3 regions of the Paenibacillus sp. JT22N15 genome follow, and region 2 is predicted to be linked to each of the others. Evidence: riboswitches for the same ligand, from Rfam matches in the RefSeq annotation. Region 2 holds a riboswitch; each other region holds the start of a gene.
What was found. A riboswitch is a leader RNA that binds a small molecule or an ion and turns the genes downstream of it on or off. The one in region 2 is predicted to bind cyclic di-AMP.

Region 1 (10,698 bases), on a different contig from region 2:
TATCACGCGAAGCATCATGTCATTGAGGTCGCGCAGGGCGATAATGTCACGCATATGGTGCGGTTGATTTAGAGCATAGGGCGAGCAGGGCATTCGGAGCCCGAACAGCTGGGGGAAAATCGGTCTTAGCGAACGCTGTCGCTTCTTTACAACGAATGTCGATTCCGCTACAATAGGGTCTAACTTTAACAATGGAAGAATATATGACATCGTTTTTATGTAGAGGAGCACGCGATGAAGGACCGACAAACGATGCGAAAGATACCGGAATCGCTAGGCCTTAAGGGCGAGCAGCTTGCTGCCTTCTATCAGCCTATTCTGGCGATGGACACCAGAACCATTATGGGGTATGAGGTGCTGGGCAGAGCCTATGCAGGCGAGCGCGTGCGAAGCTTGGGCCCTTTTTTTGGAGACGCCGCCATTTCGGTAGAGGATCATATTGCGGTCGATCGGATTTTGCGGGAGCAGGCGATGCGCAAGCTGGGTGCGGAAAATTCCGAGTCGCTGCTGTTTATTAATTTAAAGCCGAACTGGATTCATCGCTATCAGCAATCCGGCGAGCTGTTTACGCTGCAGCTGATCGATAAATACCGGATTGATCCGCGCCGCATCGTCATCGAGATTACCGAGGAAAGCTTTAATGGCCCGATGGATGAGCTGCGCTCCATTGTGGATCTGTACCGTTCGAGAGGGTGCCTCATTGCGATCGATGATGTAGGAAGCGGATTCAGCAGTACGGATCGTATCGCCCATATTCAGCCGAATATACTGAAAATCGACATTCATATGATCAAAAAGAGCGCGACGCACAATGGCTATCTAGGCGCCCTTCGTTCCTTCTCCGCGCTGGCAGAGCAGATCGGGGCGTCGCTGCTCGCTGAAGGAGTGGAGACGCGCCAGGATTTGGTGCGTGCGATTGAAGCGGGTGCCCGTTATGTGCAGGGCTTCTTCTTCTCCAAGGCCGAGCCGGAATTTCAGCGAGCGGATCGTTTCGCCGCAGCACTGGAGGCCGAGCTTGCGGAATATGTCCAGCAGCGCTTGCGCACCGAGAGGAATTGGCAGAAGGAAGCGGCGCAGCTTGCTGCGTTCATCGACAAGGAGCAAGCTTTCGCTTTCGGTCGAGAGGACGAACCCGGAGCAGGCAATGGATGGATTGCCGGACTGTTGGAGGAGCTGCCGCCGAGCTGCGTTCGCATTTATTTGTGCCGGGAGGACGGCATTCAGCTATCGGCCAACTATTGCAGGGTGGAGGCTGGCGAGTGGGAGCGGCAGGAGGAATATTATGGGGCGAATTGGAGCTGGCGCCCCTACTTCATTCCTACCATTGCGCAGTTAAGCGAGACGCAGAGCACCCTAGTGTCGCGTGCCTACGTCGATTTGGATACATGTGAATGGATTCGGACCGTATCGGTCCTTGCAGGTCCCGGCCTTATTTTATTTGCAGATATGAAGGATGATGAACAGCAGACGGATCGGCAACGAGAGGACGCTGCTTGCAGAACCACGACAGGATGAAAAATCCGGCGTCGTGGTTCTTTTGTTAGGATATAGGAAAGGATATGATGGTTTCAGCCCTTCTCTATATTTCTCGGACTGAAACGCGCCGAGCCGCCAAAGGACGGCGACAGCCGTTTACGCTCGGGCGGGACCATATGCCATGATAAAGGTGGGGGCGTTGAGAAGTGTATCATGATTTCAAGCTCATAGAAGGCCGTCCAGTATCGATTCAAGTAAAAGATTATATGAAGCGTTTAATGATAAAAGGCGCGCTGCAGCCTCATCAGAAGCTGCCGTCGACACGGGAGCTTAGCGTATTGCTCGGTGTGAGCCGCAATACGGTCATTGCCGCTTATGCGGAGCTGGCGGACGAGGGCCGCGTATATGCCCTGCAAGGCAAAGGCAATTATGTGTCGGAGGATTCGGCGGGCAGCGCCGCACCGTCGTCCTTGTCTTGGCAGTTGCCATGGAAGGAGCGTCTGAGCAGGCAGGCTTTGCTTGCGGAGGAGCTGGACCTCATGAAGCGCGGGATTCGCGCAGGCAAGAGTACGATTTCTTTTACGAGCATTGCCCCGGATGAGAAGCTGTTTGATCTGGATCATGTGAAGCAGGCGTTTCTGGGCCGTATGTCGGTGGAGGGCCATGTACTGCTGAACTATGGCTATGCCAAAGGCTATAAGCCGCTGATTCAGTATTTGATGACCTATATGGAGAACAAGGGCGTGGATGTGCAGGGCAAGGATATGATTATCACTGCCGGCTTTACGGAAGGATTTGACCTTGTGCTGGCCGCGCTTCGGCAAAAGCACGGCGCAGTCCTCTGCGAAAATCCGACCCATCATACCGCGATAAAAAATCTCAAGCTGCATGGCTTTGACATTAAGGGCGTTACGATGGAGCCGGATGGCATTCATTTGGGGGAGCTTGAACGGGCTTTGGAGGAGCGCCCTTACGATTGTGCCTATTTTGTCCCCTCCTATCACAATCCGACAGGCATCGTCATGTCGATGGAGAAACGGCTGGCGCTCATGCAGCTCATGAGCCGTTATGAAATTCCCGTCATTGAAGACGGATTTAATGAGGAGCTGCGTTATTCCGGAGCGCATGTGCCGCCGCTCATCGCATCGGCGGGCAGCGGCAACAGCGTCATTTATATTGGAAGCTTCTCGAAGGTGCTGTTCCCCGGCCTGCGGGTGGGGTGGGTGCTGGCAGACCGAGAGCTGATTGATTATTTGGAAAGCATGAAGCGGGCCCGCAACATTCATACCTCGACGCTTGACCAATCGCTGCTCTATCAATATTTGCATAATGGCAATCTGCACAAATATTTGAAGCGGGCGCGGGCGGAATACAAGCGTAAATACGAGCTGACGCTGCAAGCCTGCAAAGCCTATGTTCCCTATGAGACGCTGTCGGGAGATGGTGGGCTGCATCTGTTTGTGACCTTTCGGGAAGCGTGCAAGGTGCGGGAGCTTCTGGAGGCGTGCTCACAGCAAGGCGTTATTTTTACTTTAGGCCATCATTTCTTTACGGATGGACGGGGCGGTAATACGCTGCGTCTAGGGTTTTCCCGCGTGGCGGATGAGGATATTATGCATGGTATTCGAATTATCGGCGATACGGCAAAACAGCTGTGGGGCCTTTCATAAGGAATAGAGCGACAACTATACATTTGATTATTTTGAAAAGGGGATGCAGGCATTATGGTGCAGTATAACGTTTCACCGCTTGTAAAGAGCTTGCCCGCTTCGGGCATTCGCAAGTTTTTCGATATGGCCGGGCAGGATGAAAATATGATTTCGCTGGGCGTGGGCGAGCCGGATTTTGCAACACCGGAGCGCGTGCGCGCCGCGTGCATACGAGCGCTGGAAAGCGGTCAGACGATGTACACGCCGAATGCCGGACTCATGGAGCTGCGCGAGGAAATCGCCCGTTATTTGGCGAGCAGCTTTGAATTAAATTATGAGCCGAAGGATGAGATTCTCGTGACGGTGGGCAGCAGCGAGGCGATTGATCTGGCGATGAGAACCTTGATTTGTTCGGGCGACGAGGTGCTGATCCCGGTTCCAAGCTATATCGCTTATTCGCCCATTGTAGCGCTGCAGGGCGGCAGTATTGTAAACGTTGAGACGCATGAGCATGAGCAATTCAAACTAACGGCACAATCGCTGCGGGAAAAAATCACCCCGCGCTCCAAGGTGCTGCTGATCAACTATCCGAACAATCCAACGGGTGCGGTCATGTCCTATGAGGATTGGCTCCCCATTGCTGAGCTGGTGAAAGAGCATAATCTAATCGTCGTATCCGATGAGGTATACGCGGAGCTGACTTATGAAAGCCAGCATGTGAGCATCGCATCGCTGCCTGGCATGCAGGAGCGGACGATCGTCATAAATGGCTTCTCGAAAGCTTTTGCCATGACAGGCTGGCGTATTGGCTATGCCTGCGGCCCTGTGGAAATTATTTCGCAAATGCTGAAAATTCATCAATACACAGCAATGTGCGCGCCTATTATGGGACAGATTGCTGCTCTGGAATCGCTGCGCAGCGGATTGGCAGACAAGGATCTAATGAAGGAGGCTTACAAGCAGCGCAGGGCGATGTTCGTGGGCGGCTTGCAGCAGCTGGGGCTTTCCTGCCATATGCCGGAAGGGGCGTTTTATGCTTTTCCATCCATCGCCCATACGGGACTAAGCTCGGAGCAGTTCGCCTTCAAGCTCATGAAGGAAGCGGGCGTGGCCGTCGTGCCAGGGCATGTTTTTGGACCAGGCGGTGAAGGGCGCATCCGCTGCTCCTATTCGGTATCATCAGCAAAGCTGTCGGAGGCTTTGGAGCGAATGGGCTGCTACATGAGCCAGACGAGGCAGGCTGACCCGTTGCAGCAGTTGGAGCGGGTCGGCGGTTGATGGGAACGGAGCGGAAAGGGCTAAGGAAGGGCTAGGAAAGGAAGCGGAAAGGAAGAGGAGGGGGGAGAGAGACGCTAGGCTTCTTCCCCTCCTCCGTAAACCATGCAATGAAATTCCGCCGCGCCTTGCGGTGTCGGGCGGATATACGTGTCGGTAATGCGGAAGCCTGCCTTCTCGTATACGCGAATAGCGCGTGCATTCCAGGTCAGCACCTCCAAATCCAGCTCGCTGTTTGGAGCGCGGCGGCGAGCCTCCTCTACCAGCAGCGCAACAAAGGCGGTGCCTGAGCCCCTGCTGCAAAGCTGTGGGTGAAGACCCAATCCAAGCCGCAGCACTTCATCCCCCAGCGGGAAAAACTGTGCAAAACCAGCGAGCTCCCCGCGGTTGTCTAAAATAGCCGCATATTGCCTCTGGCGCAGCTCGGGATCACCGAACTCCATTTGGGCTTGCTCCATAACCTCCCATGCGGGCCATTGATAGATGCCGTAAGGCGGCTCATACCGCCAATCGCACAGCTGGCGGGCATGGGATGCATCCATTGCGGCAACCTTCCAGCCAAATGGCGGCTGGGCGCCAGCAGGTGCAGCATTTGCTTTTGTCATCATTATACAATCTCCTTATAAACCTCAATCGCGCGGGCGCGTGAAGCTTTCAAATCAACGATGGCATGCGGCTGCGGCAGGTGGATTCGCTTATCAGGCAGATGGGCAAGCTCCGGCAGCCAGCGTCTAATGTAAGTGCCGCCCGGATCATGTGTTGCGGACTGCGTAGCCGGATTCATAATGCGAAAATATGGCGCGGCGTCGTAGCCGAGTGACGAGCTCCAAAGCCAGCCGCCTCGGTTCAGTGTATGATCATAATCGGCGAGCTGGCGGCGGAAATACTGCTCGCCCAACGTAAATGGGCATAACAGATTTTTCGTCAAAAACATGGCGGTAACCATCCGCAGCCGATTCGGCATTTCCCCCGTTTCATTTAGCTGCTTCATAGCGGCGTCAATAACAGGAATGCCCGTTTTTCCTTCGCTCCATGCCTCGAAATGCTGATCGCTCAGCGAAGATAAATCAAACTTCTGCTCATAGCGGTAGAAGTCCTCATTGTATTTTCCTTGATATAGAAAAAAATCCCGCCATGCCAGCTGTCTAATCCACGCCTCGGCTCCAAACTGCTGCTGCGCCGCTTCGTAGGCTTGCCGTGCTGACAGCGCTCCCGTATTCAAATAACGCGCCAAATGGCTCGTCTGGTCGTCCGCAAACTGGTCGCGGCCGCCTTCATAGCCAGACAGGCGTTGATTTAGAAATTGCTCCAGCACCTCGGCTGCATGGCTCGCGTGGGATTGGCCGCGCCCGGCTGAGTCATCTATCTGCTGAAAGGCTGCCGCAGCCAGATGCTCCCGCGGAAGACTGAAGCGCTCTGCCATGCTGGCATCTATATTTTTCAGCGTATTAAGCTGCTGCAGTGTTGTCTCGCCCGCAGGGGAATAGTGGCTCTGCATAAAGGCTTGCCACATGCGGTAAAACGGCGTAAATACCTTGTAAGGCTCACTGCGCCGAGAAAACGTATGGAGCTCCTCCAAATCGGCCAGCGGCGCATCGTCGAGCGTCATCCAGCGGCGTCCCGCTGCGCGTACAACCTGCTGCATACCGTGGTCGCGTGCCCTTGCATAAGGCGTTGCCAGAAAACAGCAAAGCCGCAAGCTATTTGTCCGAAGACAAACAACTGCGGCTTTGCTGATTGAGACAGCAGCTTTTCGTTATGTAAGCGAAAAAAGCGTGGCCTGGCTCTATTGCTCGCTTGCGTACTTGTCGTAAGCGTCTTGGCTCATAACGCGTGTAGCTGATACGTAACGATCAGCATAATAAGACTCGCTAAGTTTGCTAATAATAACGCCTCTGCTCGAGGAAGCATGTGCAAACTTTCCATCGCCTACGTAAATACCAACGTGGGAGATGCCTTTGCCGCTCGTGTTGAAGAATACGAGATCGCCAGCGATCAGGTCACTCTTCTTCACTTCACTGCCATCGTTCGATTGGGCTTGGGAAGTACGGGAAAGATCGATGCCCATTTTGTCGAAAACATACTTCGTAAAACCGGAGCAGTCGAAGCCTTTCGTAGTCGTTCCGCCGCTTTGGTACGGTGTGCCGATCAGATCAGCGATAACACCATCCATCTTCGAACTCGCGAACACGCTGCCTGCTTGGAAAGCAAGCATTAATACAAGACCAACGAGTAGTGCAGTAACCTTCTTCAAAATTTGAAACTCCTTCCGGTGCCGACGAGGTTAGCTGTGGGGTTCGGTTGTGAAGGTTCCCTATGATTTCCAAGACACTTGAATCAAGCCGTCCAAGCATCGAAATCAATTCACCCAAAGTGGTTCCCCCGTATTTCTATACCTTTGCGGTATAAAAAATTAGGCTGGTTTAATTTTGCTCTGCGCTAATAATTCGTTTTTTTCATGTGATTTCCTTCTATATGAATGAATTTCTAATAATTCTCATGTAACCTTTTGGCTCAATTTTGCGTTAAAACAAGTTTCTTGCCTAATAAATGTTCGATCTATCGCCGTTCTTGGGCAAAAAAACATTTTGTCAGTTTATATGAGAAATAGGCAGCTAATATGCTATGAATCGTGTGAATAGGCAAGAATTATAGCGTAAAATGAAGATTTAGAGAGTTTGAGCTAGGTCGCCATATAGGCTGGGAAGTAAATGGAGGCTTTACCTGCAGGTGCAGGATAACGGCAAAAAACCGATTTCGGCCTTTTGGCCGCAATCGGTTTTTTTATGAGAAGGGCTTTAGAAAAATGAGAATACTAAATGAGAATTAGGTGGGGTTGCCCTCATTTTTCTAAGGGTCTCAGCTCTGCTTTGATTGCAGGCAATCGTATTGGGCAGCGAGCGTCCATACTTTTAACAAGGTGCGCAGCAGATGATAGGCTTGATGCATGATGAGTGCCAGCATGCCTGCCCAAGCATAGGAAAGCCCAGACACAGCGAGCGAAGCGGCAACAGCCAGCAGCCACATCAGCAGAGAGAGGCCGGCATAAGGGAAAAGATTTCGGAGCGCATGGCTGAGCCAGCGCAAGGAGCCCGTGCCGGAGGCGGCGCCGAACTGCATAGCGAGCAGCAGCAGGTGAACGAGGAAGCTCCATAGCAGCCAGCCGCCAAAGCCCGGCAGCGTGCCTTGCAGCAGCTCGCCCAGCGAATGGCCCTCCATAAGCAGCTTGAAGGCGCGAGGCAGCAGGAACCAGCCGGGTGCGAAAATAAGCAGCGTGCGCAGCCAATAGAGCAGCGTCACGGGCTTCCAAGCTTTGCGAATGCCTTGAAGAAACTGTGTTTCACCTGTTTCGCCCATATGATGCAGCGAGTAGAGCAGCCCCGCATTGAACAGCGGCGTCAGCAGCATGCGGGCAGCGAACAAGCCGCCCAGAAGCCACAAATAAGGATTGATCAAATCCGTCTTCGTCAATTGAAACTGGGCCTCGCTGAAGAACAGCGACACGGCCGAGTCAGACGGATGCTGGAGCGGAAAGCGCCGCAGCAGCGGCAGTACAGTCATATCAACAAAACGGTAAAGGAAAAGTCCCCATAATAGCTGGTAAAGGAATAACAGAATGACGATATAGAAATGGCGGATAGCGAGCCGCCAGCCTTGCTTCATATGCTGCTTCATTTTTCAACCTCCTCTCTACCAGCCTACGGATCCGAGCAAGCCTTCGATGAGCTTCGTCAGGCCGAGGCTCCATCGAATGCGCGACTGCTCGGGCACTTCTGCGCGCATAAAATTGTTAATATGCTTGTTGTCCAGCACATTGCTGTTTTTCGGGTCAACCGCCACCCAGGCGAGCGGAGCAGCGTGCACAACCTTGTACTGGATATGCGACTCGGCGGCATCCCATGTTTTCGAAATCTTTTCGCCATCGGTAAAGGAGAATACGAGCGGGATTGGCCCATTTTGCCCGCCATTGCGCTTAATCAGCACGGTAGACTCGTACTCCGTTTGGCCATCCTGCTCCACTTCATTCACTCGAATAGCCTCTACTGAAAAATCCGCCATCAGGCTGCCGTATACATACTGGTGGAAATAGTCCTGCCATTTTTCCTTCGTAATCTGCTCAACGACACGCTGGAAATCAGACGTGGTTGGATGCTTGAATTTGTATTTTTGAAAATATGTGCGCATAATTTTTGACATCGTCTTTGCTCCAACCTGCTTCTCAATGCCGACCAGCACAAGCTTGGCGCGCATGTATACATTTTCCGCGTACTCATCGCTGTTGTGATAAGCCCATGAAGGCTGCTTCAGCGGGGCAGGGGCCGTAATATAGCTGGCTTCCATAGCCAAGTTAGGCTCAACGCCATAGGCGTTCTCCATCACCTTATCCTCCGCATAAGAAGTAAAGCCTTCGTCGAGCCACGCTTCTTCGAACTCGTTCGATGCAACCATCCCGTACCAATACTGATGGCCAATTTCATGTACAACGGTGCGCTCGAGGCTGTAGCCAGGGTTATCGGATTCAGCAGCTAAAGCGGTTACGAGCGTTGGATACTCCATGCCGCCTGCACCATTCGCACCCTTCGGAGGGACGATAATGGACAGCGTCGAATACGGATAATCGCCGTACCACTCCGCGTATTTGGACAGTGCTGATTTTGCTGCATGCATATAGCGGTCTTTCAGCCCTTCGTGGGCAGGGTCCAAATAAAGCTTAATGCGAACACCCGGAATACCCGTTCCTGACAATGTGTCCTCCGCATATATGAAGTCCGGCGAGGCTGACCAAGCAAAGTCATGCACGTCTTCGGCATAGAACTGATAGGTGCTTGTGCCATTTTGCGTCACAGCTTCCCTGGTCTGAATGCCGGTAGCAGCGACCGCAAAGTTTTCTGGCACTGTAATCTGGGCGCTGTACAAGCCAAAATCGCTGTAAAACTCCGAATCGCCATGATACTGGTGGACGTTCCAGCCTTCATTCGTTCGGCCGCGTGTGCCAGCCAGTTCATAAACAGCAAGCTTCGGAAACCACTGGCCCGCCATAACAAAGTTCCCGGAATAGCCCATGCGAGCGAACACCTCGGGCAGCTTGACCTCATAGGTCATGGAGAGTGTTACTGATTTGCCCGGTGCGACTGGAACCGGAAGATTGAGCTTCGTCAGCGTAAAGTCGTCCGTATTTCCGTCATCGGGCTGAACATAATGCAGACGGGGAAGCAAGCTCTCGCCCTCCAGCGTTTGCAAGGTAAGCAGCTTCATATAACCTTGGCTGTCGACCGTGGCCTTATCACCCCGCAGCTGGCCGCCAGACTCGCGCATGAACGTCGACTTTTCGGACTGAAAGGCATTGGGATACAGATGAAAATACAGCTCGGACACCGTTTTTTTGCCTGGGTTCGTCCAAGTTACGGTCTGGGAGCCATCCAAATATCGGATATCCTCCCGAAGCGCCACTTGCATGTTGTATTGGACGACTCTTTTGCTAAGCGTCTGTACCGTTTCGATCTGGGCAGGGTCGGGCTGTGCTGGCGGTGCCGGGGCAGGCGGCTTGGCCGTTTGCGGAGCAGCTTGCTCTACTGCTGCTGTCGTGAGATCGGCAATGCCAATCGGGTCTGTGGCGCCAGAGGCGTACGTATACTGGGATAACCAAGCGTTGCCGAAGCCATGATGCAGCGACAGTCCGAGCAGGACGGCCGAGAGCATAATGAGCGCGATTCGTTTGAAAGGTCCTGGAGTCATTGAACGTTTCCCTCCCGTTGACAAGCATCTACAGCATGTATATGTCGGCTTGTACCGGAATAGTCTTGTGGATTTTTGCAGCGGCTCTGATGAAGGCGTGTAAAGCGGCAGCCGCTTGCGGATTCGGCAGGAAATTGTGCCGTGTGCGCTTGTGTTATTGCGAAAAAACGTTCAAAATGGAAAGGAGAGATTGGCTGCAAGCTGCTGCGGCAGTACAATAGATGAAATGTGACGAGAGGACGTGTACGAACGGATGGAACAGCAAGGACAACCGGAGAAAAAAGAAAAGAAATCACTCGCGCTTAACGTCGTGAGCAACAAACAGCATAAAGGCTTTGGTGCAGGCACCATCGACCTAAGCCAAGTATCCTGCGTTATTATTGATGCGGGCGTCGCTTATATCGACGACGGCGCGATGCATGCCAAAAGCAAAGTAGAGCGCGGCATCAAGTTTTCTCCTAATAAAGAGGACACGCCTAATGGCCGCCAATGCTGGATTGTATGGGTTGCGGTAGAACGTGGAGAGAACGGCACGAACTACGCTGGCGCAACCGCTTGCGAA
Region 2 (10,698 bases):
TGGCGGTACTACTGTTGGTCTCTCCCGTGAGCAGCGCCGCCAGCTGCTCGCCGCTCATCCCGAGCCCATTATCGCTCACCTGCAAGTACACTTGCCCAGCCTCGATCCATGCCCGAACGGTAATCAACCCTTTATCGACAGACGGCTCAATGCCGTGCATAATGGCATTTTCCAGCAGCGGCTGCAAAATCAGCTTGAGCGACAAGCTGGGCAGCGCGGCCTCTTCGACGTCAAACACATAATCGAATTTATTTTTGAAACGGATATTTTGAATGATGAGATAGTTCCGCGCATGCTCCAGCTCGCTCGCCAGCGGAATCATCGGCTTGCCTTTGCTAAGGCTGATGCGGAACAGCTTCGACAAGGAGGTAATCGTCGTCACCACCTCCTCGTTGCGGTTCATGCCGACCATGCGCACGACCGTATTGAGCGTGTTGTATAAAAAATGCGGATTAATTTGCGATTGCAGCGCCTCAAACTCATATTTGCGCTTCGCCTCCTGCTCCACAACAATTTGCTGCATCAGCTCGCGGATTCGCGCTACCATCAAATTGAAGCGTCTGGACAGCTGCTCTACTTCCAGCGGCCCGCGAATGGTCGTCATCGTATGGAAATCGCCGCGCTCGACATTTTTCATCGACTTCTCCAGCTGCCGGATCGGACGGGCAATAATGCGCGAAATAAGCCACGACAGCGCAATGACGAATACAAGCAAAAGCAGCAGCAGATTCAGCAAATAATCGTTCAGCTCGCGCTTTGTCGTAATAATCTCATCGGTAAAGGACACTCCGACCACCTTCCAGCCGATGTTGCCGATCGTTTGCACCGTAATCATTTTATCCTCGTCTCCGGATTCGTCATGAAAGCTGCCGAACGTATATTTCAGCGCCTGCTCGACGTTTTCGCTTTTCAGCCCGGCGTAGATGAGCTGCTGCTGCGGATGGTACACCATATTGCCCGCACTTTCGTCCACAATGTAGACGTAGCCCTTCTTCCCGAGCACAACCCGCGAGGACAGCTGATTGATTTTGTTAAAATTGACGTCCAGCAGCAGCACGCCATGCTCCGTTTTCCCGCCCCTTACTACGGTAATGCCTTTGCTCAGCGAGACAACCCATTTGTACTGCATTTTGTACATGTTCTGCACATGCGGCAGCGAGTAGCTGAGATGGTTCGGCGTTTGAAGCGCGCTCTGGAACCAGCGCTGATTGTAAAGACTCAAATTTTCCTTGAGCGCAACGCCGGGAATGCTCATCATCACCTCGCCGTCATGCCCGATGACGGCCAGCGACACAATTTCTCCCCGAATGCCGATGATCGTATTCAGCTGGCTGCGCAGCTCTTCTTCGTTCACATCGCCGCTGCGGCTGATTGTATCGTGGAGAACGCCGTAAATTTCCGACATGCCCTGGATATAATCCTCCAAATTGTAGCTGACCTGATCGACGACCTGCTGGGTATTGCGCAGCGCATTCGTCTCTGCCGTCTGCGAAAACTTGTTGAACAGCAGCACGCTGACCATTATAATCGCCGCAGCCGCAAATACCGACAGCGCCACTGAAATGAGAAACTGGATGCTGCGCTTCCTCATGGCGCATCCATATTCATCGCCTGATTGCGATAATCCTTGGCAGAGACGCCGACATTTTTCTTAAAGCACAGTGAAAAATAATTCGGGTCCGAAAAGCCGACCTTCTCGGCAATTTCGAACGTCTTCAGCTCCGTCGCCCGCAGCAGCTCCTTCGCCGCCTCCATCCGAAGCTGAAGCAAATAACCGCCGAAGGTAAGCTTCACCTCCTTCTTGAACAGGCTGCTGAAATATCCCGCGCTAATATGCAAATGGCTGCACAGCCGGGCAATCGACAGCTCGCTGTCATGGAAGTTTGCTTTCGTGTAACGCACCGCTTCCTCGACCAGCTGCTTGTAGGAGCTTTGCCTGCGGCTGGCGATATGATGGCGAATTTTCTCGCAGAGCGACATGTACCAGCTTCTCGTCTCCGCCAGCCCGCTAAGCTGCTGCAGCTCCGCATAAATTTGCAGCTCGTATCCCACAATATCGTACAGGTTCAGCCCTGCCTCCCTCACCAGCTTCATGACCGCCGTCATCATCTCCAGCATGTAAAGCTGGTATTCCCGGTAAGCGGCATGGACGCCTTCAATCTCGTCAAAAAGCGCAGCCAGCAGCTGCTCCAGCTCCTCATGCGTGCCCACGCGCAGGCAGCGAATGAGCGCCTGCTCCTTGAGCTCGTCAAATTGCAGCTCCTCCACATAGCGCGTCTCTACATCGTCAATGCAGATGATCCGGTTGCTGCCCACCAAATTATGATAATCGAGCGCCTGCTGCGCCTCCTCATAGCCCTGCTTTAACTGCGCGACATCCGCCAGCGTTGAGCTGACCCCAATCGTCACGGGAAAACGCAAGTATTTCTGAATATTTTGCAGCATTTCAGCAAGCCCGCCCAGCGTCCGCTCCATCAGCTCTTGCGCGCTTCCTCCCCGTCCAACTGCGAGCAGCGCCACCCGATCCTGATGCAGAAAAACTTTGCCCAGCCCGAGTCTGCCCCACACCTCTTCCGCCACATTGCGCAGGGCAAACAGCTTGAGGTCGAGATCGCTGGAGGCCGCAAGCGAGCTTTCCGCTGCGCGGAGCGGCAATCCGGGAAGCGCTTCCAATACATGCGTGTGCAGCACGGACACAATGTACGCCTCTCCCGCTAAATCCAGCTCATATTTCTCTAGCTTCTCCTCAATATGCCGCAGCGGAAGCTTGCGGGTGAGCAGCGACGACAGGAATAGCTCCTTTACGACCGGCAGGCTCGTACGGTAATGCTCCTGCAAAAGCTGCATATTTTCCCGCTTCTCGCGCTCATCGTCCAGCCGCTCCTTCACCTTGTCCATCACCTCAAGCAGCTGCTGCGCGGAAAATGGCTTTAAAATATACTCATCCACCTGCAAGCCGATCGCCTGCTTCGCATATTCAAATTCATCATAGCCGGAAAAAATAACGATGCGCGTCAGCGGATACGTCTTCCTCGTCCATTCCGCCAGCTCCAAGCCGTTCATATACGGCATGCTAATATCCGTCGCTACGATGTCCGGTTCCAGACGCTCAATCAGCTCCATCGCTTCCCTGCCGTTCGCCGCCGTATCTACAATTTCAAAGCCATGGCGCTCCCATGCAATTTCGTGCAGCAGCCCGCTGCGCGTCTCTTCTTCATCATCTACCAGCAGCACTTTATACATCGTTCATCCCCCCGCTATTTAAATACGCGGCCGAGCAGCCGCAAACACCTGATTCTGTCAGCATGCTATTTATCATATTCGTTTCCTTGTTTTCTGGAAAGAGGGGGTGCTTTGAGTAAACAAGCGTAAACGGCTGAAGCCGTCCTTTGGCGGCAAAGCTACCGTTTCGCGATGAAATATAGAGAAAGGAAGAAAAAAATCATATGCTTTCCTATATTTTAAAGAAATCGCGAGATAAATCGACCTTGCTAAAGATAAATCTCGTTGTAAGCGTTTAAAATCAAGCTAATCTGCTGCATTCGCTCTCTTTTGCGGCGTAAGCTTCCTTTACAGCAATCGCGGCGGGGGAGTATGATTCATAGCATGCATGAACCTTTTTTTGAAATATAAGCATTTATAAGTTTTGCACTTATAAATAGGCTTATATTTCTCGGACTGAAACGCGCTGCGCCGCCAAAGGAAGGCGATAGCCGTTTCACCTTGAAATATAGGAAAGTATATGTTTTCGTTATCCTTTCTCTATATTTCTAAGGGCAAAGCTCTTCGCTCGTCCCAGAAGGACGACGTAGTCGTTTTTGCTTGATCGCTGAGTCTTCGCATATTAGGCGAAGAGCGGGGGAACCAAACGCACTGCAGCCATCCGATGTGAGAGTCGGAAGCTGGCAGCGCAGGGGTGAATCGTTTGCAGGAGTGTCATGAAACTCCAGGCAAATGTAGGGCGACTCTCACCGCCCGAATCCGACAGCTAACCTCGTAAGCGCAGGTGTAGAGAGGAATGGTGAACGATTGTGACCTTGTAAATCAGGCCACAGAGCGTCATACGCCTCTGTGGTTTTTTGTTGTCTTTTTTTCGAAAATAGCACTCGCAACATCGGCAGGCATTTTGTTTCAAACGCTGAGTTCTGCACTGCCGCAGAAACGGGGGAACCATCGACGGCTCTCTGTCGTTGTCCAATGGACGATGGCAGGGAGCGTCACGGGGTGAATCGCAAGGGCACGATAAGTGCCAAGCGTAGGGCGTCTCTCGCGCCCGAATCCGACAGCTAACCTCGCAAGCGTCAACGGGAGAGGCCACACTTACACTTATCGCAGGCGAATCAGGGGCGTATGATGCCCGGATGAAGGAAGCTGCGGGTGAAGAGTCCTCTTTGCCCAAGGCTTCTTTTTTGTTGCCTTTTTTTCCAAAATGACTAGGGATAAAACGAAATAAGGAGCGATGCAGCTATGCTGGATATCGGAATGGCTTTGACCTTAATCGCAGCTTTCGGGCTGATTGCCGGATTTATACGCTGGTGCGATCGGTCCATTAGCGAAACGGAGGAACGGGGATGATTGTCATATTGCTCGTTACAGGAGCTTTGCTGGTGTATCTCGTCTACGCCTTGCTCCATCCGGAAAAATTTTAGCTCATAACATTTCATCATTTATAGCAAGGGAGGAACAGCTGTGGACGTCTTGCAAATGGCGGTAGTCGTCGGCATGATCATGCTGATCGCAAAGCCACTTGGGCATTATTTATATTCCGTGTTTTCAAACGTTCCGAACCGTACCGACAAGCTGTTCGGACGAATCGAAGCGATCATTTATGCAGTAATCGGGCTCAAAAATCGCCAAGGCATGAGCTGGAAAAGATATGCGCTCAGCTTTATTACACTCAATTTCGTGCTCGTAGCTGTCAGCTATGTACTGCTGAGGGTGCAAAGCGGTCTGCCGCTTAACCCGAATGGAATCGGCGGCATGGAGCCGACACTCGTCCTAAATACGGTCATCAGCTTTATGACCAATACGAATCTCCAGCATTACAGCGGCGAATCAGGGCTGACGTATTTTGCGCAAATGGCCGTCATTACGATGATGATGTTTACGTCCGCCGCTACCGGCTTTTCCGTTGCTGTCGCCTTCGTGCGCGGCATTACGAGCAAAGGCGGAACGCTCGGCAACTTTTTCGAGGATTTCGTCAAAGCACATACGCGGATTTTCTTCCCGCTCGCTATTATCATTACGCTGCTGCTTGTGGCGCTGCAAGTGCCGCAAACGCTTAGCCCTACCTTGACCGTTACGACACTCGAGGGCGCGGTTCAGCATATCGCCATCGGGCCAGTCGCCTCGCTGGAGTCGATTAAGCATCTTGGCACGAATGGCGGCGGTTTTTTCGGAGTCAACTCCGCCCATCCGTTCGAAAATCCCAACCCGCTGACGAATGTCATTGAGATTTTGTCCATGTGGGCACTGCCTGCCGCGCTGCCCTTCATGTATGGCCGGTTTGCGAAAAGCAGCAAGCAGGGCTGGGTTATTTTTTCGGCGATGATGGCGCTGTTTCTGATCTTTCTTACGATTTCCTATACGGCTGAAAAAAGCGGCAACCCGCTGATCGCCACACTCGGCATCGACGCTTCGCAAGGCAGCATGGAGGGCAAGGAGGTTCGCTTCGGCATCGCCCAGTCCGCGCTGTTCACGACGGTGACGACGGCGGCCACGACCGGCTCGGTCAATTCGATGCACGATACGCTCACTCCGCTTGGCGGGCTCGTTCCCCTTGCCCAAATGATGCTGAACGTCGTCTTCGGCGGCAAAGGCGTCGGGCTCGTCAATATGCTGATGTATGCGATGCTGACGGTGTTCATCTGCGGGCTGATGGTCGGACGGACACCAGAATTTCTCGGACGAAAAATAGAGCCGCGCGAAATGAAGCTCATTGCCATTGCCATTCTCGTGCATCCGTTTATTATTCTCGCGCCAACGGCAGCGGCTTTTCTAACCGACCTGGGGCAAGGCGCTATATCCAATTCGGGCTTTCATGGCATTACGCAGGTGCTTTATGAATATACGTCCTCGGCCGCCAACAACGGCTCCGGGTTTGAGGGGCTGGCCGACAATACGCCGTTCTGGAATATAACGACCGGGCTCGTGATGTTTTTCGGCCGATATATGTCGATGATTGCGCTGCTTGCTGTAGCCGGATCACTCAGCCGCAAGCAGTGGGTGCCGGAGACGATTGGCACGTTCCGAACGGACAATTCGCTGTTTGCCGTTATGCTGATGGGCGTCGTTATTTTGATCGGCGCGCTCACGTTTCTGCCCGTCATTGTCACAGGGCCAATTGCCGAGTTTTTAACGATCCGTTAAAGGGAAATGAGGGGTAAGCGTTATGAATGACCAACGTGCTAAAAAACTGTTCACCGGACCGCTCGTGACCGAGGCGCTAAAGATGAGCCTCCTCAAGCTGAATCCGGTCCATATGATGAAAAATCCAGTCATGTTCGTTGTCGAGATTGGAACGCTGATCGTTCTGCTCATGACCCTATTTCCAGGGTACTTCGACTCGCAGGATCGCATCGGCTTCAACTTGACTGTTTTTATTATTTTGCTCTTTACGGTACTGTTCGCGAACTTTGCCGAAGCTTTAGCCGAAGGCCGCGGGAAAGCACAGGCTGGCTCGCTGAAAAAAACGAAGCAGGAAATTATGGCGAATAAGCTGCTGGGCGACAGCATTCAAATCGTCCCTTCTACGGAGCTGCGCAAAGGGGATATCGTTATCGTCTCGCAAGGGGAAATGATTCCCGGCGACGGCGAGGTCATTGAAGGCCTCGCTTCCGTCGATGAATCGGCTATTACCGGCGAATCGGCACCCGTCATCAAGGAGGCGGGCGGCGACTTCAACTCCGTGACGGGCGGAACGCGGGTCATCAGCGACCGCATCAAAATGCGAATCACGAGCGAGCCCGGTGAAACGTTCATCGACCGGATGATCGCGCTCGTCGAAGGCGCGAAGCGGCAGAAAACACCGAATGAAATTGCCCTGAACACGCTGCTGATAAGCCTGACGATTATTTTCCTCATCGTCGTCGTCACGCTTGGCCCGATTGTCGCTTATGTGGACGTCAATTTGGAAATTCCCGTGCTCATCGCGCTGCTCGTCTGCCTCATTCCGACGACAATCGGCGGCCTGCTGTCCGCCATCGGCATCGCCGGCATGGACCGGGTCACCCAGTTCAATGTGCTGGCCATGTCCGGGAAGGCGGTCGAAGCAGCTGGCGACATTAATACGATGATTTTGGATAAAACCGGGACGATCACCTTCGGCAATCGGATGGCTAGCGAAATCAATCCGGTGGGCACTGCTGGGGCAGATGAGGCAGCGGCATGGGCCGCTATTTCCTCCCTGCAGGATGAAACGCCGGAAGGCCGCTCGGTGCTGGAATGGATGAAAAAGCATGATAAAACCTACGATGCCGCGCTTGGCGAAGGCGGTCAATTCGTTCCCTTTCAGGCCGAGACGCGGATGAGCGGCATCGATTTGGCTGATGGACGGCTCGTGCGCAAAGGAGCCGTTGAAGCGATTCGCAGCTGGGTGCTCGCCCAAGGAGGAGACATACCCGCTGATTTGGCTCAGGAGACGGAGCGGATTGCCAAGGAAGGCGGCACGCCGCTCGCTATCGCCGTCGATCAGCACATATTCGGCTTGATTTATTTGAAGGATACGGTCAAGCCGGGCATGAAGGAACGGTTCGACCAGCTGCGAGCGATGGGCATCAAAACGATTATGTGTACGGGCGATAATCCGTTTACGGCGGCAACTATCGCCAGAGAAGCGGGCGTCGACGATTTTATTGCCGAAAGCAAGCCGGAGGATAAAATCGCCGTCATCCGGCGCGAGCAGGCGGAAGGCAAGCTCGTCGCCATGACGGGGGACGGGACGAATGACGCGCCCGCACTCGCGCAGGCCGATGTCGGCCTGGCGATGAACAGCGGCACGACGGCGGCGAAGGAAGCTGCCAATATGGTGGATTTGGACTCCGATCCTTCCAAAATTATAGAGGTCGTTTCGATCGGCAAACAGCTGCTTATGACGCGCGGCGCGCTCACGACCTTCAGCATCGCCAATGACGTAGCCAAATATTTCGCCATCATTCCCGCAATGTTTATGCTGGCGATTCCGCAAATGCAGGCGCTGAATGTGATGCAGCTCGGCTCGCCGCTGTCGGCGATTTTGTCCGCGCTCATCTTTAATGCAATCATTATTCCGCTGCTCATTCCGCTGGCGATGAAAGGCGTCGCCTATCGTCCGCTCAGCGCCGCCCGCCTGCTCAGCCGCAATTTGCTCATTTACGGGCTCGGCGGCATGATCGCGCCGTTCATCGGCATTAAGCTCATCGACATGATGGTTCATATTTGGATTTAACGCCTTCCAGATCGGCTGCGGCCTATTAATGAAACGAACCTTTAATTAGAAAGAAGGGAATTGTGCTATGCATGCTATTTTAAAAGGAAAACGTCCATCGTCACCTATGCCATCCGCTTCGTCTTCATCAGTGCCGCCCTCCCCATCTTCCGTAATCGGGGTGTCTCTGCGCGCCAGCCTGCTGTTTCTGCTCCTTTGCGGTATCGTGTATCCACTTGTGAGCACGGGCGCCGCGCAGCTGCTGTTCCCGGCTCAGGCCAATGGCAGCCTGCTCAAGGACAGCGCAGGCAACGTCGTTGGTTCGTCGCTGATCGGTCAGCCTTTCACCGATCAGCGCTATTTTCAGGGGCGGGTGTCGAGCATTGACTATAAGGCGGAAGCTTCCGGCTCTAACAACTATGCCCCTTCGAACCCGGAGCTGCTGGCTCGCATGAAAGCATCTATCGCCCAGTGGCAGCAGGATAATCCCGAGGTGCCGATTGCTCAGCTGCCGCTTGCATTAATAACGAACTCCGGCTCCGGGCTTGACCCGGATATTACGCCGCAGTCGGCTATCGTACAAATTGCAAGAATTAGCAAGCTGACAGGACTGCCGAAGGCAGAGCTTGAAGAACTTGTACACGCGCATACGAAAGGACGCGAGCTCGGCCTCTTCGGTGACAAGCGCGTCAATGTGCTGGAGCTGAATCTGGCTTTATCCACACGAATCGCCAAATAAAAAAGAAGGCGGGAGCAGAATGCCACCGTATCAACGCAAGACGCCAGAGGAGATATTGGCTTCTATCTCCCGGCTGCATAAGGGACGCCTGAAAATCATCATTGGCTCGGTCGCAGGCTCCGGGAAAACGTATCATCTGCTGCAGGAAGGCCAGCTGCTGAAGCAGCAGGGCATTGATGTCGTCATTTGCGCCTTAACGCCAGCTCCAAGTACAAATAGGAATCAAACCGCGCTTGAGTCTGAGCTGGAGCATGTCCCGAGCATTAAGTGGCAGCGCGATGGCAAGGAGCAGCAGGATTTGCCGCTGGAGACGCTGCTCGCCCGCAACCCGGAGGTCGTGCTCGTCGATGGCCTCGCCCATCGCAACCGTACGTGCGCCCGCTTCCAGACGCGGCTGGAGGACATTCAATATTTGCTGGAGCATGGCATCAGCATCATTACGACGATTAATGTCTACGAGCTGGAGGGCGAGGACGGAGTTATTTTCAAAATGACGGGCATTCGCGCGGAGGAGACGGTTCCGGCGGACACGCTGGAATGGGCCGATGAGGTTCGCCTCATTGATGTCTCTCCTGAGACGATGCTGAGCCGGATGGAAGAGGGACTGCTCGGCAGCTCCCTCCATCCGGCTATGCGGCTGCCCGGCAATCTGGCTGTTCTGCGTGAAGTCGCTCTCTGCCTCATGGCAGAGGGTGTTCACGAAACGCTGGAAAAGCACCGCGAAGCGCTGGGCTTAAGCGGCCCATCAGGAGCAGCCGAGCGGATTGTCGTATCGGCGCAATATCACTTCAACGGCTCCCTATATGTGCGCCGGGGCCAGCAAATTGCCAAGCGGCTGCATGGCGAGCTTGCCGTTGTCACCTTTCTGCTGCCGGGCCGCAGCTTATCGAAGGAGCAGCAAACGATCAAACGCTCGATGCAAAAGCTGGTGGCGAAGGTCGGCGGCGCGTTCGAGGAGCTCCCTCTGGCGCATGCGCGCAAGCTGCCTGCCGCACTTGTGGCATATGCAACGCGGCAGCATGCGACGCGCATTGTGATGGGCCATTCCAAGAAGAAAGCATGGCAGGAGCGTCTGCAAGGCTCTATCGTCAACCGCGTGCTCCGTAAAATACGGAACATCGACGTGTTTGTGATGACGGATCGGGCGGAGCATGAGGGAGAGCGGATTTTGCCCGTTAAAACCCGCTGGGGCGGGCAGGAGGCGCTTTTTCATCGTCTGGACTCCCGCGAGATGGAGGAACAGGCCCAGCGCATGCGACGCGGCACGTTCAAAATTTATATCGGAGCCGCTCCTGGCGTCGGGAAAACGTACAAAATGCTCCAGGAGGGTAACATTCTTAAGCGTAAAGGCGTAGATGTCGTCATTGGCTGGCTGGAAACGCATGGACGCAAGGAAACGGCCGAGCAGGTCGGCGACTTGGCGATTTTGCCCCGGGCAGTTATTCCCTATGGGGCAGCGCGGCTTGAGGAAATGGATACAACGGCTGTTATCGCGCGCCGCCCCGAGGTTGTGCTGATCGATGAGCTTGCCCATACGAATGTGCCCGGCAGCCTG
Region 3 (10,698 bases), on a different contig from region 2:
TGCGCGTCACCTCATTGGACAATCGCAAATTCGAAGGTACCGCTTATTTCCACCCCAATGAGAAGCATTATGCGGCAGCGATTCGCGGCGAAGGCGAATTGCGTCTTATAAATAACGAACAATAATCGTGGAAATATTGAAAAAAGGAGGAATTAACTGACATGTCTATTACTACACGTCTGGTTCAAAATCAGGAAGACCGGAATGCCGTATTTGAAGTACGGCGCAGCGTATTTGTTGACGAGCAGGGCGTCCCTGCTGCCAATGAATATGATGAATTTGAAGATACGGCCCAGCACCTGCTTGCCCTCAGCGATCAAGTGCCAGTAGGAGCAGGAAGAATACGAGTAGTGGGCGGTGCAGCCAAGCTGGAGCGCATTTGCATTTTGGCAGACTACCGCAAGCTTGGCATTGGTAAAATCATCGTCGAAGCGATGGAGCAAGCAGCCGCAGCCCAAGGACTTACCGCTGCCAAGCTAAATGCCCAAACCCATGCAGAAGGCTTCTACATCAAACTGGGCTATCGCACGGTTTCGGAGATTTTTTTGGAGGAAGGCATGCCTCATGTCACGATGACCAAGCAGCTTGTACAGCAGGCCTAAAGCCCGTCAATCCAATACAAAAAGCCCTGGACAGCCGCCTTCCAACATGGACGGACTTTCCAGGGCTTTTCAATTGTATAGCTGCTGTAAGGCAGCTATTATTTGCTATGCGATAATTCTGGCGTTGTCATACGGTCATAGAAATCAACCGCTTTATCCTTGTCCTCGGAATCGCGAAGCGCCATTGCCGAACGCGGATGCTCGTCCAAAATACCAGTAATCATATAAGGAATAATGTAGCCCCACTCTTCCTTCTCACGAAGCGGAATCATGTATTTCTCGATCATATCGAGTACTGGGCGTGTTTTGTATCTTGGGTTTTGCAGTTGGGATACGAGCAGTTCTGTGTTGCAGTTGCCTGCTGCGCGGCCCATGCCATATACGGACGAATCAAGCAGCTCGACGCCGCCCTCAGCAGCAATAAGCGTATTAGCGAATGCTAGCTGCAAATTGTTGTGCATATGCGCGCCCAGACGTTTGTTTGGAAGATACTTGCGGAACTTTTCCGTCAAGTAGCTTACATCATTCGGCTTCAGGCTGCCGTAGGAATCGACGATGTACACAACATCAACAACGCTGTCATTGATCAATTCGAACGCTTCCAGCAGTTGGTTTTCCATTACATTCGACAAGGCCATAATGTTCAGCGTCGTCTCATAGCCACGGTCACTGAATAGTTTAACCAGCTCAAGACCCTTGTCCACATCTTTCGCATAACAAGCGACACGGATAAGATCAAGCAAGCTTTCGCTGCGTGGCAAAATATCGTTCTCGTCTACACGGCCTACGTCAACGAGTGCAGACAGCTTCGTAGTTCCTTTGTTAGGAATAACGGTTCTCAGAAACTCGTCATCCAGAAAACGCCAAGGACCGGCACTTTCTGCGCCTTTGAGCAGCTTTGGCGAGTTTTTATAGCCAATTTCCATATAATCAACGCCAGCATCGTTCAGGCTTTTGTACAAGTGCTGGACAAACTCTACGCTGAAATCCCAGTTGTTTACTAATCCGCCATCGCGAATAGTGCAATCGACGATTTTACAATGACTTGTTTTTGAATTCATGTAAAGGCTCCTTCTGACTGTACGTCGCTAATCTTTAACATCCATCATACTTGAAATGCCTATGAAACGCAAAAGAAATTTGCCCGTTTCTGACGTCATAAATCGGCCTTTTTAAGCACCAAGCAGCTCTTCTGCTTTCGCCTGAAAACGTTCATGAAATTGCTTGACCGCCCGGATATCCATCTGCTGTCCATTGATCCGGTTGTAAACTTGCTCATCCGTCGTCGCCAGCACATCCAAAAACTGAGACACAATTTGAGCTGTTACCGTTTCCGGGTGCTCCTTCACCAGCTTTTGATAGCTCGCCTTGACCTCGCTGAGCAGCCGATACGTTTCCATATCGAATATGGGCGTATTATTGAGGCCATAAATATACATCGATAAGTAGCTGTTTAAATAAAGCTGCTCGATTTCCGGGCGCTCTGCTGAGTTTGGGTACGTCTTAATATAGTTTTCCGACAAAACGGCGCGATTCGCCAGCTTGTCCCACGTTATGATCAGTCCGGCATCCTTCGCTGATACCTCATTGGATTCTACCGCCCGCAAAAAAATATAATCGTTCATCTGCTGTGATACGTAATTTTTGTAAACCTTTTGCAATTCAAAATCAATGATCGGATAAATGGTGCCCTCTACCATAATCAGCTTGTAGCCGCCCATCAGCTTCGTAATAACAAGCTGCTTCACAGCGGCATCCTGAATTTCGGCGGCGTTGGAAGCCGTAATCGGCCATTGCTGCTGGAGCAGCACCTCCTGCACATTATTTTCAAAAAAAGCGTCCTGCGTTCGTTCTAGATCATTGTTATAATACGCATTCAGCTCGCGTATCATCGTATCCGCCCGCTCCTGTCCCGCTTTCGACATATTTTCGTTCAGGAATGATACAATTTCGAACGGCTCCTTCGCATTTTGCACCGTCTGGCGGTATTGCTCCAGCAAATTGTCTTTCTCTTGGGGGACACCTTGAACGACTGGCGAAACTTGAGCCCCAGCATGGGAATCCCGTCGTTCCTCTGTATTTTTATTGTTGCCGCTGCAGCCTGCAATGAATAATGCAAAAATAAGAACTAAAACATTCCATCTATAGTTACGACTACGCACGTCGTTATTCACCTCAATCGTCATGTTCACCTGGCCCTCTCACCCTAATAGTATATGCCACATTATCGTCAATATCCAATAGACGCATGAACAGAGCGGAAGTTACGGCAAAAAAGCGCGGAAGCAGGCCTCCGCGCAAACTTTTTTTAAAACACATCCGTATCCTTAACTTATCTTCAAAATATCTCCTGAACTTACAGCGCTTTGACCTGGTTATCCTCATGCAGGGCTTCGGCCGAATAATGCCCTGACTTCACAACCTTTGTTGTCAAATACTTCTCATTGTAGACCGAGGTTTGGCCCCAAAGCGGAACACGGCGGGCAATGTGCATGCCAGCATCACGAAGCGCCTCCACTTTGCGCGGGTTGTTCGTAATAATCGATACGGGCTGCGAGCGAAGCAGCTTCAAGACAGCAATGGATTCGCTGTAATCGCGAGCGTCCTCGGCAAAGCCCAGCTCCAAGTTCGCATCAACCGTATCCAGTCCTTCCTCTTGAAGCAGGTAAGCCATTGCCTTGCTGAACAAGCCAATGCCACGGCCTTCATGATTGGCCAAATAAAATAAGGCACCCGTTCCATGCTCGGTAATCATTCGCATCGACTGCTTAAGCTGAAAGCCGCAATCACAGCGTTGGCTGCCAAAAATATCGCCCGTATGGCAAATGCTGTGCATGCGAATCAGCGCATCTTCGCCTTCGGCAAAATCGCCATAGACGAGCACGCTGGATTGCTGAAGCTCCGCATAATGCCCATTTGCCAGCTCGCTGTATAGATCTGCTTCGTCCTGCGCGCTATTTTTCTCACGCTTCAGCCAGCTGTACCACTGGAAAATCTTCGTCTCGCCATCAAGCTCAACCGGGAGCTGAATCGGTCCGACAACGTGGATATCGTATGAATCGCCTTCAATTGTTTTTATTTTGTCATTTATAATAGAACGAATGGATGGTTTAATCATTAGTGTGCACCTTCTTCATCTGTATTTGATATAATAGGTTGAAAGGCTAAGCTTCATCTGCTATACATGCACCTTGCCTTATTAACAATCATAGGGGAACAAATTTTCGCTTACCATTAGTAACTAATTATATATTTGAAATTCCATTACGTCAAGTTATGAGCGTTCAAAAAGTTTGCTTGTATATAAATACTATTAAAGCTATACTTAATAGCAAGTTATAATGAGGTGATCTACATGGAGAAATCCGGGCTTTGTCCGCGCCTGCACAAAGGGATGGACATTATAAGCAAACGATGGACCGGCTTGATCATTTATCAGTTGCTGTCCGGGCCGCAGCGCTTCAGCTGCATTCAAGGCGCCCTTCCCATTAGCGGCAGACTGCTGTCTGAGCGGCTTAAGGATCTTGAAGTTGAGGGCATTGTAAGCCGCGCCGTCTTTCCAGACATTCCAGTTCGCATTGAATATTCGCTCACTGAAAAGGGACACGCACTGGAGCCGGTCATTCGCGAATTGCAGCAATGGTCATCCAATTGGGTAGCGCCTATGTCCATATCCAAGTAAAAGGTTAACGAAGCAGCCTCGGCCCTCCATCGGGCCGGGGTTGTTTTGTGTTTTCGGAGTGGGGGACGCTTCGCGGAATTATAGCAATCTACTATTAACGTCTAGTACCCTCTATCAGTAGGCCACATATAAATATATTATTCGTATCTCCCCATGATAATTGTCCTCATATGCGTTATCACTAGAAAGGAGGAAACCCGATTGCTTACTGTCTTCATTATTTGCTCATCAGGCCTGTCCCTCTATTTCATTCTTAAGCCTCCTCCACCGATTAAACAGCCTACTATTCTAACCCTATCCTCTACGGCAACAGATAATCGCTATGACAGCATTAGCATAGAAACCGCTCAGCATACTGCCGCTGCCGCAAATGAATAACCCTTTGCTGCTTCACTATGAATTTAATCAAGAATTCGAGGTGATTAACATTTGATCTCGCTACCTTCCATTATCGTGTCCCTGTTTGCTTTCCTTTTCACTATTTTGCTCATTTTGTGGCGACCCAGAGGGCTGAATGAAGCCATTCCTGCTACGTTTGGCGCCATTCTCGTCCTATTGAGCGGAGTCGTCTCGTTGTCGGACCTAGCGCATATTAGCGCCACTGTAAGCGGAGCTGCCATCACTATTATGGCAACGATCGTCATGGCTATCGTGCTAGAAAGCTTCGGCTTTTTCATCTGGGCAGCCGAAGGGCTTGCTATTCGAGCACGAGGCTCAGGACTCAGGTTGTTCTGGTATGTAAACCTGATGTGTTTTCTGATGACGCTATTTTTCAACAATGACGGCAGCATTCTTATCACAACCCCGATTTTGCTCATTATGCTGCATCACATGGGACTGAAAAACCACCAAAAAATTCCATACCTACTCTCAGGAGCATTAATCGCTACCGCCTCCAGCGCTCCCATCGGAGTCAGCAATATTGTAAATCTGATTGCGCTGAAAATCGTCGGCATGGATTTGTACATGCATACCGTCATGATGTTTATCCCCGCTACACTAGGTCTGCTGCTGCTCACCTTGCTGCTGTTCCTCTACTTTTACCATCAGCTTCCCCGGGAAGTACCCCATACGATTTCAATCGTCCCTATTCACTCTGGCTACCATCCTTTACTCACTCCTGCCGGAAGCAAGCCTGCACAGCCCAAATACAGCAGCCGCTTTATGAAATCGATTCTGCTTTTCGTCTTCTCCGTTCGGCTCAGCTTATTTGCTGCATCCTATTTGCACATCCCCGTTGAGTGGGTCGCTGTTTTCGGCTCCTTGCTGCTCCTTTGTTGGCGCTGGATTTACCTGAAAATGCCACCGAACGACATTTTGCGTAAAATCCCCTGGCATATACTCATATTCGCCTTCGCCATGTATATCATTATTTATGGCCTGCACAACATTGGCCTGACGCAAGGACTCGTTCAGGTGTTCGAGCCGCTCGTTACTGGCAGCCTGATGAATGCAAGCATTTTAATCGGAGGGCTCGTCTCCGCCATGTCTACACTCGTCAACAATCATCCCGCACTCATGATCGGCACGATCACGCTTACTGAAATGAACCTCGACCCGCTTACCCTCAAAATCGCCTACCTCGCCAGCGTCATTGGGAGCGATATTGGCTCACTCATTTTACCGATAGGCACGCTAGCCTCACTCATTTGGATGAATCTTGTGCAGAAATCCAAAGTAAAAATCAGTTGGATGGATTATGTCAAAGTAACGCTTGTCATCATTCCGCCTGTGCTGCTGTTTACCCTCACTCTTCTTGCTCTATGGGTTGGCTGGATTTTCCCAATGCACTAGCTCACAACAACGTATACATGAGCGGTCAGTCTACAAATAGGTGTTTTCTGATAAATCCGCAGCTATTTCTATGGCAAACGGGCGCTGCCACCAAATGACGGCAGCGCCCGTTTGCCTATAAGGCAGCAGTACTATTTATTTTATTTACTACTAAAAGGTTTACAATTGAGGAATAACGGTTTAATATATATCCCTAGCCGAATTCTAGCACTCTAATATTAAATCGCTTAATTTTTCAATTGAAAAAGCGGGGGAACCAACAACGTGGTTGAAGCGAAAGCTTGAATCGCAAGGGGTGAATCCGGTGCATCTCGCACTGGTAGGGCAGCTCACTGGCCCGAATCCGACAGCTAACTCCGTAAGCGAACGTGAGGAGAGATGAATATGATTGTCCTTCATGCGCCGGACGCTCCGCCTAAGGCGAAGCACGCAATGAAGCTTACGGTCAAACGCATTGAGCTGTTTGTCATTCCAGCACTCAATGTAGACGACGCCGGAAACCGTGCCTGCTTGCGGGTAACGACGGACAAAGGCATTGGCTTTGGCGAGACTTTTGTCGACGAGATGGAGCGCCCTAATGATTGGGGCCTGTGGTGCAGCGCGCTGAGCAGCTTTATCGGCACCTTGTCTATTACAGGACGGTCGCTTCGGAGCGAGCAAGCCGATCATCACAGTGTGTACAACCTATTCGATCATGCGATTCATCATCTCAAAAGCTGGACCGCAGAAATTGAACCGGACGACGGCGCTTCTGAGGAACCTATTTTACTTAGCCGCTCCTTATTCTACCTTTCTATTTTTTAGCTTATTTTAGATCACCATAACGCAAAGGAACCTTCCCCGCCATGTTTCAGCTGGCAGGAAAGGTTCCTTTTTTTCTATCGGCCGCTTGTCCTTTCAAGGTGAAACGGCTTTCGCCGTCCTCTGGCGGCGCGGCGCGTTTCAGTCCGAGAAATATAGAGAAAGGATGGGAAAATCATATACTTTCCTATATTTTAAATAAAATCGGTCATCGAATGGACATTCAGCTCGCCCGGCGACGCAGCGCTGAAAGCCTGATCTCCTTGCGGATTTCGCGCGTAAAACGTAATCGTACGCGGTTCGTTCGGCAGCAGATCGAAATAGTTGTCGCTGAAAATACCTTCGATCGACGCAGAAAGTCGAACCTGCTTGGCCAGCGTATCCGTCTCCAGCACATAAGCGGTGCCGCCGCTGCCTTGAACCTCGCTGATCTTTATGGCCGGAGCCGCAAGCTCAAGCTCATTCATCGGCCTGAAATAATGCTCCTTTTCCTCCACGAGCAGTCCACCCTGCTTTAGCTTCGCCACAAGAACGACTTCACCTGGCTGAATGCCTTCGGAAAGCAGCGCTTCCAGCTCTAAGGAGCAGGCGATATGGCCGTTGTTTGGCTGAAGCGATACCGGAACGGCAAACTGCTTCAGCACCTCGCCCGTGAATGAACGCAGCTCAAGCGCAAGCTCGCCGATGAAAGGTTCATTTTGATCTGACAATACATAACAATCGACGCGGCCGCTGCTCGCGCAGTCAAACGACAGCATGATGTCGCGGAAGCTGCGTGCCGCATAATATTGCAGCGCCTTCCAGCGCCCGTAATAGTCCATTCCCGCCCATGAGGCGACAGGCCAGCAATCGTTCATTTGCCAATACAGGGACCCCATGCAAAATGGCTTTTTCCGCCGATGGGCTTCAATCGCTGTCTTCATCGCTTCCGCCTGCAAAACCTGGCTCAAATAAAGAAATGCCGGGAAATCCTTCGGCTGGCGCAAATACATATCCATATATTCCTTGATCAACTGGTTGCCGCGCGCGTTTTTCTGATGCGCCAGCATTACCTCCGATTCAATGGCCATGTCCGCTTCTTCCGCATACTGCTGCACCGTTTGCAGCTCAGGAAACGATTGGAAGCCGTATTCGCTCATGAATCGGCCGACGTGGACGTTGTATTTTTCAAAAGGCTCTACGTTATGCCAGACGCCCCAATAGTGAATATCGCCGCTCTTCGACAAGTTGAAAGCATGCTGCTCACCGTCTCCCGTCAGCCCCCGCATCGGTGAAGAAGGCCAATACGCAATACCATTGCCAAGCCCCGCGACCGCCTGCGGCAATATCCGGTGGAAAATCGCCTCATAATCAGCCCACAGCTGCTCGCGCTGCTCAGGCGTATAGTCGCGCTTCCAGCCCCAGCCCATATTTTCATCATAATGCGACCAGGCCGTATCGATTTCATTGTTGCCGCACCATATGGCGATACATGGGTGATTGCGCAGACGCCGAACGTTTTCCTCCGCCTCCAGACGCACATTTTCCAGAAAAGCCTCATCTCCGGGATACATGCTGCAAGCGAACATGAAGTCCTGCCAAACGAGCAATCCGTACTCATCGCACAGCTCATAGAAGGCATCCGCCTCATAAATGCCGCCGCCCCACACCCGGAGCATATTCATATTGGATAACGCAGCACTCGCAATTTCATGACGGTAACGCTCATAGGTCACGTCAGGCAGGAAGCTGTCATTCGGAATATGATTGGCTCCTTTCGCGAACACCGGAACCCCATTCAGCTCGATATAAAAGGCATGGCCCTGCTCGTCCTGATCGGTTACCAGCCTCACTGCCCGCAAACCCGTCGTTACACTGCGGCTGCTTACGGGCTGCTCGACCCCATCCTTTGTTTGCACAAGCAACGCTTCAAAATGATACAGCTCCGGCTTGCCGAGGCCTCTGCACCACCAAAGCCGCGGCTGCGCAATAGACGCCGCCAGCTCCACCGTCTGCAAGCCCGCCGCCAGCTGAACCTGCTGCTCCCAGACCCTGCCGTCGGCATTTACCCGCAGCACCCCTTGCCAAGCTTGCTCGCATTCCACTTCTGCTGCAATCCTTAGGCTCGCATGGGCTGCGGTGATTTCCTGCTGCTCGATATACAGATCTGTCAGTCGCACCTCTGACCAGGCAACGAGCCTCACTTCCTTCCATATGCCGCTCGTCACAAATCGCGGGCCCCAGTCCCAGCCATAATGATACGGAGCTTTGCGGGCAAAAACACTGATTTTCTTGTCGCCAAGTCCACCAAGCTCTGATTGGTCATTCGCCGCCGGAAGCGGATAGCCCAGCTTCTCAAGCTTCGGCAAATCCTCGTTAACAGGCGAACGAAACTTGACTGTAATCACATTGCCTTCCGGCTGCAAAACCGGCTTCACATTCATTTTCCAGCTGCGGAACATATTATCCGCCGACAGCATATGCTTGCCGTTGACGTACACATCAGCATACGTATCAAGTCCAGTAAATACCAACTCCAGATGCGATTGTGCCAGCATTTCCGGCGTTACGCCGAACGTGGTCTCGTACTCCCAATCCTGCTTATCGATCCACTGCAGGCCGTGCTCGTTCGTACCGTAAAAAGGGGGGGCTATTTTCTCTTGCCGCAGAAGATCCATGTGCACGTTTCCCGGCACAATCGCGGGCTGCCACTCCTTCTCGCCACAAGCTCTAAAGCTCCAATCGGATAAAACTCTGATCGCTTCGTTCATAGCGTCCTCCACTATCGTTATATAAGTTTAGATAAAATGTAATTCAGCCTTGTCAGCGTTGAGAGCTGACACTTCCAGAGTCTCGTATTGCAGCGGCTGTCCGTCTGCCTGCTGCATGGCGACCGTGACCGCTTCACCCGGCAGCAGGTCAAAATAATTATCGCTGAAGCGAACGTTGCCCTGCTTCACATCGAGTTTCACAAGTCGCGCTGCTCCGCCCGAAGCGGCTACTGTAACCGTCTGCTCCTGCTTATTAAACGTTGCAGCAAGGGTGCTCTGCGGCAAGCTCAGCTCCAGATGGTCGCGCAAATAATAATAATTGTCCGGCGCGTCCCACTGCGGGGCAGACAGCTTCACGATAACTCGCTCTGGCGCAGCACCGTTTAGCACTTCAAGCTCCGTCAGCTCGCCAATTTGAACCGCCTTGTTCGGCGGCAGGCTGACGTCAAAGCTCTGCTCATACCTCAAGCTGCCATCAAGCGCATAACACTGGAACAGCACCTTGCCCTCATACGCTTCCAGCCGGTCATTGACCGCCCATACGCGAAGCGGCTGTCCTGGCTCATAATCGAGCGACAGAAGGAGCGGATGATAGAACTTTTTCGCATAATAAAAAGAAGCCTTCGGCAGCAGCTCATAGTCAATCAGCGACCAGCTCGTACCCGGCCAGCTGTCATTATGCTGCCAGACAAGCGATCCGCTCGTGCGGTGCTTATTGCGCCTGTAATGCTCAATGCCATATTTTAAGCCTTCCGCCTGCGTGAGCATGGAGAAGTTCATATATTCTTCAATATTTTGCGGAATGCCCGTATAGCCTTCCATGAGCAAAATGCCCTTCTGATGGTTCGTATCCTTGTTGCGATGAGCCATCTCTACGCTGCCCCAATAAAATTCGCCTTCCGGGATATAGCGCTCCAGCGTATAGCGGTTAGCAGATGCGTGCATGCCAAACTCGCTGCTGAACAGGGTGAAATCTTTTTTATAATTTTTGAACGTGACGCCTTCAATGCTGTAATCAAGCAGCGGCGCCTCGCCGAATTTGCGCGGGTACACCGAACCATGCCAAACT

Region 1: another riboswitch for cyclic di-AMP. It lies ahead of AC50X8_RS29220 (C40 family peptidase); the one in region 2 lies ahead of kdpF (K(+)-transporting ATPase subunit F).
Region 3: another riboswitch for cyclic di-AMP. It lies ahead of AC50X8_RS03020 (hypothetical protein); the one in region 2 lies ahead of kdpF (K(+)-transporting ATPase subunit F).

The regions. Positions count from the first base shown of each region.
Region 1 covers NZ_JBXENV010000020.1:74,582-85,279, reverse strand. Annotated here, with positions in the region: gene AC50X8_RS29250 (hypothetical protein) at 1-72, shown strand, start outside; gene AC50X8_RS29245 (EAL domain-containing protein) at 235-1,515, shown strand; gene pdxR (MocR-like pyridoxine biosynthesis transcription factor PdxR) at 1,683-3,146, shown strand; gene AC50X8_RS29235 (aminotransferase class I/II-fold pyridoxal phosphate-dependent enzyme) at 3,201-4,403, shown strand; gene AC50X8_RS29230 (GNAT family N-acetyltransferase) at 4,478-5,008, opposite strand; gene AC50X8_RS29225 (FAD-binding domain-containing protein) at 5,008-6,099, opposite strand; gene AC50X8_RS29220 (C40 family peptidase) at 6,187-6,657, opposite strand; cyclic di-AMP (ydaO/yuaA leader) riboswitch at 6,659-6,830, opposite strand; gene AC50X8_RS29215 (hypothetical protein) at 7,260-8,075, opposite strand; gene AC50X8_RS29210 (M1 family metallopeptidase) at 8,091-10,136, opposite strand; gene AC50X8_RS29205 (YwhD family protein) at 10,390-10,698, shown strand, end outside.
Region 2 covers NZ_JBXENV010000009.1:257,853-268,550, reverse strand. Annotated here, with positions in the region: gene AC50X8_RS19460 (cache domain-containing sensor histidine kinase) at 1-1,591, opposite strand, end outside; gene AC50X8_RS19455 (response regulator) at 1,588-3,243, opposite strand; cyclic di-AMP (ydaO/yuaA leader) riboswitch at 3,818-4,018, shown strand; cyclic di-AMP (ydaO/yuaA leader) riboswitch at 4,127-4,316, shown strand; gene kdpF (K(+)-transporting ATPase subunit F) at 4,572-4,649, shown strand; gene kdpA (potassium-transporting ATPase subunit KdpA) at 4,690-6,369, shown strand; gene kdpB (potassium-transporting ATPase subunit KdpB) at 6,392-8,425, shown strand; gene kdpC (potassium-transporting ATPase subunit KdpC) at 8,532-9,143, shown strand; gene AC50X8_RS19430 (histidine kinase) at 9,163-10,698, shown strand, end outside.
Region 3 covers NZ_JBXENV010000001.1:675,702-686,399, forward strand. Annotated here, with positions in the region: gene AC50X8_RS02985 (hypothetical protein) at 1-125, shown strand, start outside; gene AC50X8_RS02990 (GNAT family N-acetyltransferase) at 168-602, shown strand; gene AC50X8_RS02995 (aldolase catalytic domain-containing protein) at 701-1,663, opposite strand; gene AC50X8_RS03000 (hypothetical protein) at 1,775-2,794, opposite strand; gene AC50X8_RS03005 (GTP cyclohydrolase II) at 2,959-3,720, opposite strand; gene AC50X8_RS03010 (winged helix-turn-helix transcriptional regulator) at 3,958-4,284, shown strand; gene AC50X8_RS03015 (arsenic transporter) at 4,714-6,078, shown strand; cyclic di-AMP (ydaO/yuaA leader) riboswitch at 6,293-6,458, shown strand; gene AC50X8_RS03020 (hypothetical protein) at 6,463-6,882, shown strand; gene AC50X8_RS03025 (beta-mannosidase) at 7,074-9,629, opposite strand; gene AC50X8_RS03030 (beta-mannosidase) at 9,657-10,698, opposite strand, start outside.